2 regions of the Corynebacterium humireducens NBRC 106098 genome follow, and region 2 is predicted to be linked to the other one. Evidence: riboswitches for the same ligand, from Rfam matches in the RefSeq annotation. Region 2 holds a riboswitch; the other holds the start of a gene.
The links. Region 2 has a riboswitch for cyclic di-AMP ahead of B842_RS03180 (transglycosylase family protein). Riboswitches for the same ligand answer to the same signal wherever they lie in the genome.
Positions count from the first base shown of each region.

Region 1: another riboswitch for cyclic di-AMP. It lies ahead of B842_RS08995 (C40 family peptidase); the one in region 2 lies ahead of B842_RS03180 (transglycosylase family protein).

Region 1 covers NZ_CP005286.1:1,813,440-1,818,111, reverse strand. The annotation lists gene B842_RS09000 (IS256 family transposase) at 1-522, shown strand, start outside; cyclic di-AMP (ydaO/yuaA leader) riboswitch at 1,436-1,605, shown strand; gene B842_RS08995 (C40 family peptidase) at 1,615-2,262, shown strand; gene B842_RS08990 (C40 family peptidase) at 2,418-3,431, shown strand; gene B842_RS08985 (glycosyltransferase family 4 protein) at 3,435-4,550, shown strand; gene B842_RS08980 (ROK family protein) at 4,550-4,672, shown strand, end outside.
Region 2 covers NZ_CP005286.1:634,752-639,423, forward strand. The annotation lists gene B842_RS03170 (helicase-associated domain-containing protein) at 1-905, opposite strand, end outside; gene B842_RS03175 (hypothetical protein) at 971-1,165, shown strand; gene B842_RS03180 (transglycosylase family protein) at 1,366-1,950, opposite strand; cyclic di-AMP (ydaO/yuaA leader) riboswitch at 1,964-2,148, opposite strand; gene B842_RS03185 (cold-shock protein) at 2,518-2,901, shown strand; gene B842_RS03190 (DUF2771 domain-containing protein) at 2,957-3,526, opposite strand; gene B842_RS03195 (glutaminyl-peptide cyclotransferase) at 3,538-4,359, opposite strand; gene B842_RS03200 (DUF3027 domain-containing protein) at 4,389-4,672, shown strand, end outside.

The DNA of each region.
Region 1 (4,672 bases), 1.2 Mb from region 2:
CAGCACGCCATCGGCGAGGTGCTGCCCAACGCCTCCTGGCAGCGGTGCCGCACGCACTTCGCTAAGAACCTCTCCGGGCTGGTGCCCAAGACGCAGTGGCCGACGTTGTCGGCGATGTTTCAGACGATCTTCCAGCAACCCGATGCCCAGGCTGTGTGGGATCAGGCACGGGAGGTGGTGGGCTTCTGTGAGCAGAAGTTCCCGCATGTCGCGGACTACCTCGAGGAGTCCCTCGACGAGCTGCTGGCTTTCACCCACGCCCCGAGGGCGGTGTGGACGAAGGTGTGGTCGAACAACCCGACCGAAAGGCTCAACCGGGAGATCCGCCGGCGCACCGACGTCGTCGGGATCTTCCCCAACCGCGAGGCCGTGGTCCGCCTCGTGGGTGCCGTGTTGGCGGAGCAGCACGATGATTGGATCCAGCAGAAGCGCTACATGTCGCTGACGAGCCTGGAGCAGACGAAGGCGATGATGGCCGCGGCTGTGATCGATGCCGGCGAAGCCACTCAGGAGGTCGCATGAGCAAGTCACGGCCCCAGGCTCGTGCCGGTCCCTGACACCGTCACGCTGCTTGTTTTATCGAAAGGCAGAAACACCACTCCCGCGGACTTGACCGGTTGGGATGGCCGAGCGGGCAAGCACTTCCGGTGCCTAGCGGCGACCAAAGAATGCCGCGAGGGGCTCTCGTTGCTGTCGACGGGAGTCCCTCGCGGCATGTCCGGGTTGCTGTCTGCTGCTTCTCGACGCCCCACGCGCCGTTCTGGAGGCGTTTCTCTGAGGGTTTCGGTATCAGGTGACTTGGGTGACGGCGGAGCAGGCAGGTGCCTCCGGCACCTCGCGGCATATCCCGGTTGCTGTCTCCTGCTTCTCGACGCCCCACGCGCCGTTCTGGAGGCGTTCCTCTGAGGGGTTGGGTATCAGGGTGGCGCGGGTGATGGCCGAGCCGGTAGGTGCCTCCGGCCCCTAGCGGCAACCAAAGAATGCCGCGAGGGGCTCCCGGCGACAGTGACGGGAGCCCCTCACGGCATATCCCAGTTGCTGTCTCCTCCTTCTCGACGCCCCGAGGGGAGAAGTACCCCTGGGAGTATCCGGTCGGGACCGGGGAGATAACGCCCCGGTTTCCGCTGGAACGTCGAAAAGTGCGCTAAATCACAGTGGAATCGTGGGGTGGCGAAGATCGCCTTTCCCGAGGTGTGGTCGGGCCATGTCGACGGAACCTTCCAAGGCTGGATACCGCAAGGTCAGGGGGTCATATGGGCGGTCGTCGATAGTTGATTTGTCCCCGAACGCGTTCCGGCCGGGGAGGGCGCCCCTGTTCGATAACAGTGCGATAACGGCGACACGCCAGAGGCGAGCGTTGGACAAGCTTCGTTGTCGTTTCGTAACCTGATCGAGACATTGCGGGGCTTCGCAAGGAAGCCGCCGAATGACTGAACTGAAAAGAATGCCTAATCCCCGTCAGGGGAGCCGGGGAACCATACAGCGTTTTCTGGGGTTCATCCTCCGCAAGAGCGCCGCACACCAGAGTGTGGGGCGTGGAGTGGGGGAGGGAAGCTTCCGCTCCCAACCCGTCAGCTAACCCGGTAGGCACAAGGAAGATCTGGAGAAACATTCGTGGCTCAGCACCGTCGCCTCACCAAGACCGCTACCCGTCGTCTCGCGACCGCCTCCGCGGTCGTCATGGGCGCCACCATCCTCGCACCGGTCGCCGACGCCGTTGAGGTCGTCATCCCGAACACCGACATCCGTGTCGACGTCCCGGCACTGGCCAACGTCCAGGGTCTGGAGAGCGTCCCGAACGTCGAGCAGTTCGTCCCCTCCCTGCAGCAGGCCACCAACTCCTACGTGGCAGCCGTGAACAACGCCCCGGCTCCGGCCCCGGCTCCGGCCCCGGCACAGGCAGCTCCGGCCGCCTCCTCCACCGGCCAGGCCATCGCCAACGCCGTGCGTTCCAAGATCGGTGCCCCCTACGCCTGGGGTGCCACCGGCCCGTCCGCCTTCGACTGCTCCGGCCTGACCACCTGGGCCTACCAGCAGGTCGGCAAGTCGATCCCGCGCACCTCCCAGGCGCAGGCAGCCCAGGGCCAGCGTGTCCCGCTGGACCAGCTGCAGCCGGGCGACATCATCGCCTACTACGGTGGTGCCACCCACGTCGGCATCTACGTCGGCAACGGCATGATCGTCGACGCCCTGAACTCCGGCACCCCGGTCGGTGAGCGTCCGCTGCACTTCCAGCCGATCCACTCCGCGGTCCGTTTCTAAGCGCCCCGCACCCCCTTCCGAGACCCGCCCCCGAGGCGGGTCTTCGCGTTTCCGGGCAAAGAGGAAAGAGCAGGTGGGGAGGCTGTACCGGGGGAGGGGCCGCGGTCTATAGTGGTGTCTGGACAACACCGGCCTCCGTTACTGAAAGAGTGACCTTGCGCTTCCCCCGCACCCTGCGAACCACCGGCGCCACCACCCTCGGCGCTGTCCTGCTGACCTCCGGATTCGCCGTTCCCACGGCACTTGCCGACGAGGACCTGGACACCCTCATCGCCTCCCTGGAGGACGTCTCCCAGGAGGCGACCGCCCGCAACGAGGAGGTCAAGCAGCTCGAGGATGACCTCACCCGGGGCGAGGAACGGCTCGGGACCCTGCGGGAGCAGGCGGAGGCGGCGCGGGAGCGGGCCACCGCGGCCCGCGACGCGCAGCACGCTTACCAGCGTGACGTCAATGAACTCGCCGGCGCGAAGTACCGCAGCCTGCAGATCGACCCGGTCACCAACGCCATCTCCGCGGAGAACCCGCAGAACGCCATCGACCGCGCGTCCTACCTCGGGGCGCTGACCAGGCACACGGAGCGGACCGTCGAGAAGCTCGCGGAGGCGACCGCCGCCGCCGGCCGGGAGCACACCGACGCCTCCCGCATGGTGGCGGAGGCCAACTTCAAGCAGTCCCAGCTGGAGAAGCAGCACCGGGTCCTCGCCGAGCAGCAGGAGGAGCTGCAGATCCGCATCCGGGAGATCGAGGAGAAGGTCGCCTCCCTCGACGAGTCGGCCCGCCTGGCCTGGGAGAACAAGAACAACCCGCTGGCCCCCATCCTCACCGGCGACGCCAGTGGCGTAGTCGGCGCCGCCCTGAGCAAGCTCGGCTCGCCCTACGGCTGGGGCGCGACCGGCCCGAACCAGTTCGACTGCTCCGGTCTCATGGTGTGGGCGTACCAGCAGCAGGGCAAGTCGATCCCGCGCACCTCGCAGGCCCAGCTCGCCGGCGGTCGGCCGGTGTCGCGCGCGGAGCTGCAGCCCGGCGACATCGTCGGCTACTACCCGGGTGTCACGCACGTCGGCATGTACATCGGCAACGGCCAGCTCGTGCACGCCTCCGACTACGGCATCCCGGTGCAGGTCGTGTCCGTCGACTCGATGCCGTGGGCCGGCGCCGTCCGCTACTGACCCATGTCCCGGACGCTGCTGGTCACCAACGACTTCCCGCCCACCGTCGGCGGCATCCAGTCGTACCTGCGTGACTTCCTGGGCACCCTCGACCCGGAGCAGGTGGTGGTGTTCGCCTCGACGCAGGACCGGACCGCCGCGGCCGCCCACGACGCGGGGCTGCCGTACCGCGTCATCCGCTGGCCGCGTCACGTCATGCTGCCCACGCCGACGACCGCGGAGGCCATGAGCCAGATCATCCGTGAACTGGACATCGACACCGTGTGGTTCGGCGCCGCCGCCCCGTTGGCACTCATGGGGGCCGCGGCCCGCCGGGCGGGGGCCACGCGCATCATCGCGAGCACCCACGGCCACGAGGTCGGCTGGTCCATGCTGCCCGGCGCCCGCCGCGTCCTGCGGCGCATCGGGGACACCGCCGACGTGGTCACCTACATCTCCGACTACACCCTGCGTCGCGTCCGCCGCGCCTTCGGCCCGCACCCGGAGTTCCGCCACCTGCCCTCGGGCGTCGACGTCGACTGGTTCCGCCCCGCCACCCCGGAGGAGAGGGCCGACACCCGGGAGCGTCACGGCACCGGCCCGCTCGTGGTGTGCGTCTCCCGTCTGGTCCCGCGCAAGGGACAGGACATGCTCATCGGGGTCTGGCCGCAGGTCCTCGAGCGGCATCCGACGGCCCGGCTCCTCATCGTCGGCTCGGGGTCGCACGAGGCTGTGCTGCGCAGGATGGCCGCCCCCCTCGGCGACGCCGTCGCATTCACCGGCCCGCTGTCCACTCCTGACCTCCGCTCGCTGCTGGCCTCCGCGGACGTCTTCGCCATGCCGGCCCGCACCCGCGGCGGGGGACTCGACGTCGAGGGCCTCGGCATCGTCTACCTCGAGGCGCAGGCCTGCGGCGTGCCCGTCATCGCCGGCGACTCCGGCGGGGCACCCGAGACCGTCACCCCCGAGACCGGCATCGTCGTCGACGGCCGCAGCGGGGAGGAGCTCACCGCCGCCCTCCTGCAGCTTCTCGACGACCCTCCGCACGCCGCCGCCCTCGGGGAGGCGGGGCGTCGGCACGTCACGGACAGCTGGACCTGGGACATCATGGGTGCCCGGCTGCGGGATATACTCCGTTGATGAAGCTCAGTGAGGCGGATGCCCGCCCGACGGTGGGGTTCGACATCGGTGGGACGCAGTGCCGGGCGACGGTGGTGTCGGCGGCGGGGGAGATCCTCACGACGCTGAGTGTGCCCACCCCG
Region 2 (4,672 bases):
GCCATGCCCAGGCTCACCAGGCGGTGGATCTCCTCCTCCTCGACGGTGAGCGCGCGGGCCAGGGCGGTGACGGTGCGCACGCCGACCCCGCCCTCCTTGAGCAGCGGCGCCGGTTCCGCGCCGAGCAGCTCGATGAGGCGGCGCAGATGCCGCGCGACCTCCAGGCCGGCGCCGGCCCCGACGTGGTCGGCGCGGGTGCAGGCCCGGTCGTCGGCGAGCAGCTCACCGAGGACCCGCGGCGAGGGGGTCAACGGGCGGCGGACGATGTCCCGCCCCCGCAGCGCCGCCCGGACGCGCCGGGGGAGTCGGACCGTGGCCGCGTCGACCCGGATGAGCAGCCCCGCGTTGATCAGCTGCGGGATCGGGTGCGTCGGGTCGGCGTCCGGGGCGGCGTGCTTCGTGCAGCCGACGCCGCCGGAGTGGGAGAGGGTGTTCATGATGGCGCGCTGCTTCTCCGACAGCCCCTCGATGGTGGCGGGGGTGAGGGTGGCCGGGGTGTCGTCGAGAAGCTGCCAGTCGGCGGGCAGGGAGGCCATCACCTCACCGGCCACCCGCAGGGCCGCCTCGTCCCCGTAGAGCAGGGCCAGCCCGCGCAGGCGGGTGATCGCGGCCTCCACGAGTGCGGGATCCGCCGGAACCTCGTTGACGACGTCGGTGGCGGTCACCGGCCGGAGCTCGCCGCCCAGGTTGGCGGCGGCCTCCAGGGTGGCCAGTTCGAGGGCGGTGAGGCCGCGCGCTGCCCGTCCCACCGACGCCCGCAGCTGCAGTCGCGCGGCCAGGGGGGTGATTCCCGGGGGTAACGGGAGGACGACATCTGGGCGCGCACGCAGCAGATTCGCCAGCTCGTGGTCATCCAGAGACGACAACCAGGTGCGGAAATCAGGGGTTTCGGGGGTGGCAGACATGGTGCCGCCGATTTTAGTTGCAGTTCAAGTTACTTTTCCGGTCCAGGTTTGCAACAATATGGGGCATGGCTAACGTTGAGAAGAAGGGCTACGTCGATCCGGGCTGGCCGAAGCACATCCCGCGTACCGACGGCCACGTGGTGACCGAAATTACCTCCACCCTGGCTGGTGCGTCCAGCCCCTACGGTGACGACCTGGTTCTGCCGCTGCCTGCGGAAGAAATCGCGTACGTCCACCCGTACACCCGCATCAACAAGTAGGTAGTACGGACCCTTTCCAAGACGCCGCGGAGCCCCCGCGTGCCCACCGGTTCTCCGGTGCGGCACGCGGGGGCTCCGTCGTTGTGTCGTCGCTGCAGGGCGCTGCGGGGGAGGGCAGGGCAAAAACACAAAACCCCCGTCCTCCGGGGGAGGCGGGGGCTGCGGGGTGACGCCCGGGGGCGTCGGCAAGCGGCGGGAGCCTAGCGCGGCAGGGTGATGCCGTACTGGAGAGCCTGCTCGCGGATGAGCTCGTAGACGTCCGGGGTGACGGTCTCGGAGGAACCGGCCGGCAGGAGGGCGGCGACCTCGGCCGGCAGGGCCTTGGCGGCCTCAGCCTGGGCGGCGACCGGCGCGACGTACTGTGCGGCAGCCGGGGTGGCGGCCGGGGCTGCGGACGGGGCCGGAGCAGAGAGGTTGCGCGGGGTCGGGGCGGAGTTCAGGCCCAGCTTGCGGGAGCAGGCGGGCCAGGCGCCCCAGCCCTGGCCGGCGAGGGTCTTCTCGGCGATGGCGATCTGCTGCTCGCGGGAGGCCAGGTTGGCGGTCGGCGCGAACTGGGTGCCACCGTAGGCGGCCCAGGTGGACGGGGAGAACTGCAGGCCACCCTGGTAGCCGTTGCCGGTGTTGATGGCCCAGTTGCCGCCGGACTCGCACTGCGCGAGGCGGTCCCAGTCGGAGTCCGGGGCTGCGGCGGCGGCCGGGGCCAGGAGGGCGGCGGCGGTGCCGAAGGCGGCGGCGGTGGCGGTGAACTTGGCTGCGGTGACGGACTTACGGAAGTGACGTGCCATGGTTTTTTCTGTGTTCCTCTCATGTCATCGCCTGCGAGGTGAGCTGTCGGGTTCGGGCGGAGGATCACTGTGCCCGGCCTCTGTGAGGCTTCACCCCGAGGAAGACTGTTCCGGAGGAACGGCCGACCGGTGCGGATCGGGGTTGATCCGCGGTGGTTTCCCCGCCCCTGTCCACATGGGTATTCACGTTTCGGATGCACATGCCGCGCAGTCGTCCGCCTCCTGGACAGGGTTCGGCGTGGGTGGCGGGAACGGTTCTGCGCTGTGCCTGCGGGATACGATAACGGTTTATAACGGTTTAGTCACGTGCATCTCTCGTTTTGGTGGCGGGGAGGCGGGGGATGGTCCGAGAAGCCGCCAAAGCCGCTGGTCACAAAGTTTGGTCCCCCTAATATGATTCACGTCACATAGGGTGGTCGTGTCAACGAGTCAGCGAGGCGGGTGCCCCTGTGTAACGAAGTTGTCCCCGCGAACGAAATATCGTCACACGATCGGGCGGGGGTATACTGATTCCTTCACGATCGACCGTGGAAAACACACGATCAACAGGAAGGAAAGGTGAACACTGTGCCGATCGGCAAGGTGAAGTGGTACGACGCCGATAAGGGCTTCGGTTTCGTCTCCAACCCGGGGAGCGAGGACGTCTACGTGGGTAAGCAGGTGCTCCCCGAGGGCGTGGACGAGCTCCATCCCGGCCAGCGCATCGAGTTCGATTTCGCCGCCGGCCGTCGCGGCCCCCAGGCACTGCGCGTCAAGGTGCTCGACACCTCGCGTCGCCGCGCCGTCAACCGCCGCAAGCCGGAGGAACTGGGCAGCATGATCCAGGACCTCACGACCGTCCTCGAGTCCCAGGTCCAGCCGGGACTGGCCGCCGGCCGCTACCCGGACCGCCAGGTGGCGCGTCAGGTCGCGGAGATCCTGCGCGCCGTCGCCAAGGAACTGGACGCATAAGAGAAGAACCCCACGGCCACAGGGGCCGTGGGGCAGGGGAATCAGAGGGGGAAATCTAGGGGGTTGCGGGGTCCTCGGGGGCCCGGAGCTCGCGCTCACCGTCCATGGTGCTCAGGGACCACACGGTGGCGTAGGGGGTCTCCTCGCCGTCGGCGTCATGGCCGATCATGGCGGAGGAGATCTCCACCACCATCAGGCGGGGACGGGGATCGCCCTCGTTGACCGGATCGACCGAGCCGGGGATCTCCACCGAGTCGGTGTCGTAGGCACCGTGGAACTGCTGGTCGTTGACCGCCGGATCGTCGTAGATCATGAGCAGCTGCCAGTCGTGGTCGTGGATCGGCTCGGGGATGTCCAGGACCAGGGTGTCGTCCGGCCCCATCGGCAGGTTCGGCACCTCACCCTCCGGGCACTCCAGGCCCGGCTCACACACGAGATAGGGGGCGACCTCGATCTGCGTCCCACCGACCGTCGCCGTGACGGTCACGTCCTGCGGTTCCGGCCCCGGCCGGTTGTTCCACCAGTTCTGGGCGAGCACTGCCGCGACGACAATGATCACCACGGCGATGAGGAGGGTGAGGAACTGCAGCAGCGACTTCTGACGCGCCTTCTTCGGGGTGGTCATGGCTCCACATCCTACTCAGCGGGCACGAGCTCGACCTCGTAGAGGTCGGGCCAACGCTTGCCGGTGAGCAGGAGACGATCCGTCCCCGGCAGGTGCGCGATGCCGTTGAGCACGTGATCCGGGTCGGGGACAGCGTTGTTGGGCAGGACCCCGCCGTCGATGACGGCGGTGACGGTGCCGGGGGCGTCCCCCGCGACGTCGATACGCAGGATGTCGGTGCTGAGGAAGACGTTGGCGTAGACGTCGTCGCCGACGCACTCGAGCTCGTTGAGCGCCGTCCGGGCGACCCCGTCGAGGGTGACGTCGATGCGTCCCAGCTCGGCGAAGGTGTCGGGGTCGAGGCGGCGCAGCTGCGTGGTCCCGTCCGACATGATGAGCTCCTCGCCGGTGGAGCACAGGCCCCAGCCCTCGCCGGGGTACGTCACCCGGTCGATCTCCTCCAGGGTGGCGGCGTCCCGCTTGAGCGCCACCCCGGCCTTCCACGTCAGCTGCCACACGTGGTCACCGTGGCGGGTGATCCCCTCGCCGAACCACGTGGGGTCGATGTCGGCGGACGCCAGCTCCTCGCCCTCCAGGGTGGTGCGGTAGACGCGGGACTCGCCGTATCTGCCGGTGCTGACCAGCAGCGTGCCCTCCTCCTCCACCTCGAGGCCCTGCGTGAAGCTGGTGGAGTCGAAGGGGTGGGTGTCCACGATCCGCGGCACCAGGCGTTCCACCGCCACCGGTGCCCCGTCGGGGGTTCCCGGGGTGTCAGGGGAGCAGGAACTGGTGCCCAGGGCAGACAGCGCGAGGAGCGTCCCGGTGGCGACGCGGAGGGGGAGGAGGAGAGCCATGCCACTCATCATGCCGCACATGGCCCATAATGAGGAGCGTGTCCACTTCTTCTCAGCACCGTCGCAAAAGCCCACTTCTCGACGCCCACGCCGTCGACCTCGCCCGCACCGCTCTGGAGGAGCTGGGGGACGGACCCGTCGGGGAACACATCGGTGTCCAGGGGCTGACCCGCAACGTCGCGACGCACCGTTTCGCCGCCGACGTCCCCGGCTACAGCGGCTGGGAGTGGAACGCGGTCCTCGCGTGCGCCTCCGGGTCCCGCCACGTCACCGTCAACGAGCTGGCCCTCGTGCCGGCCCCCACCGGCGAGGC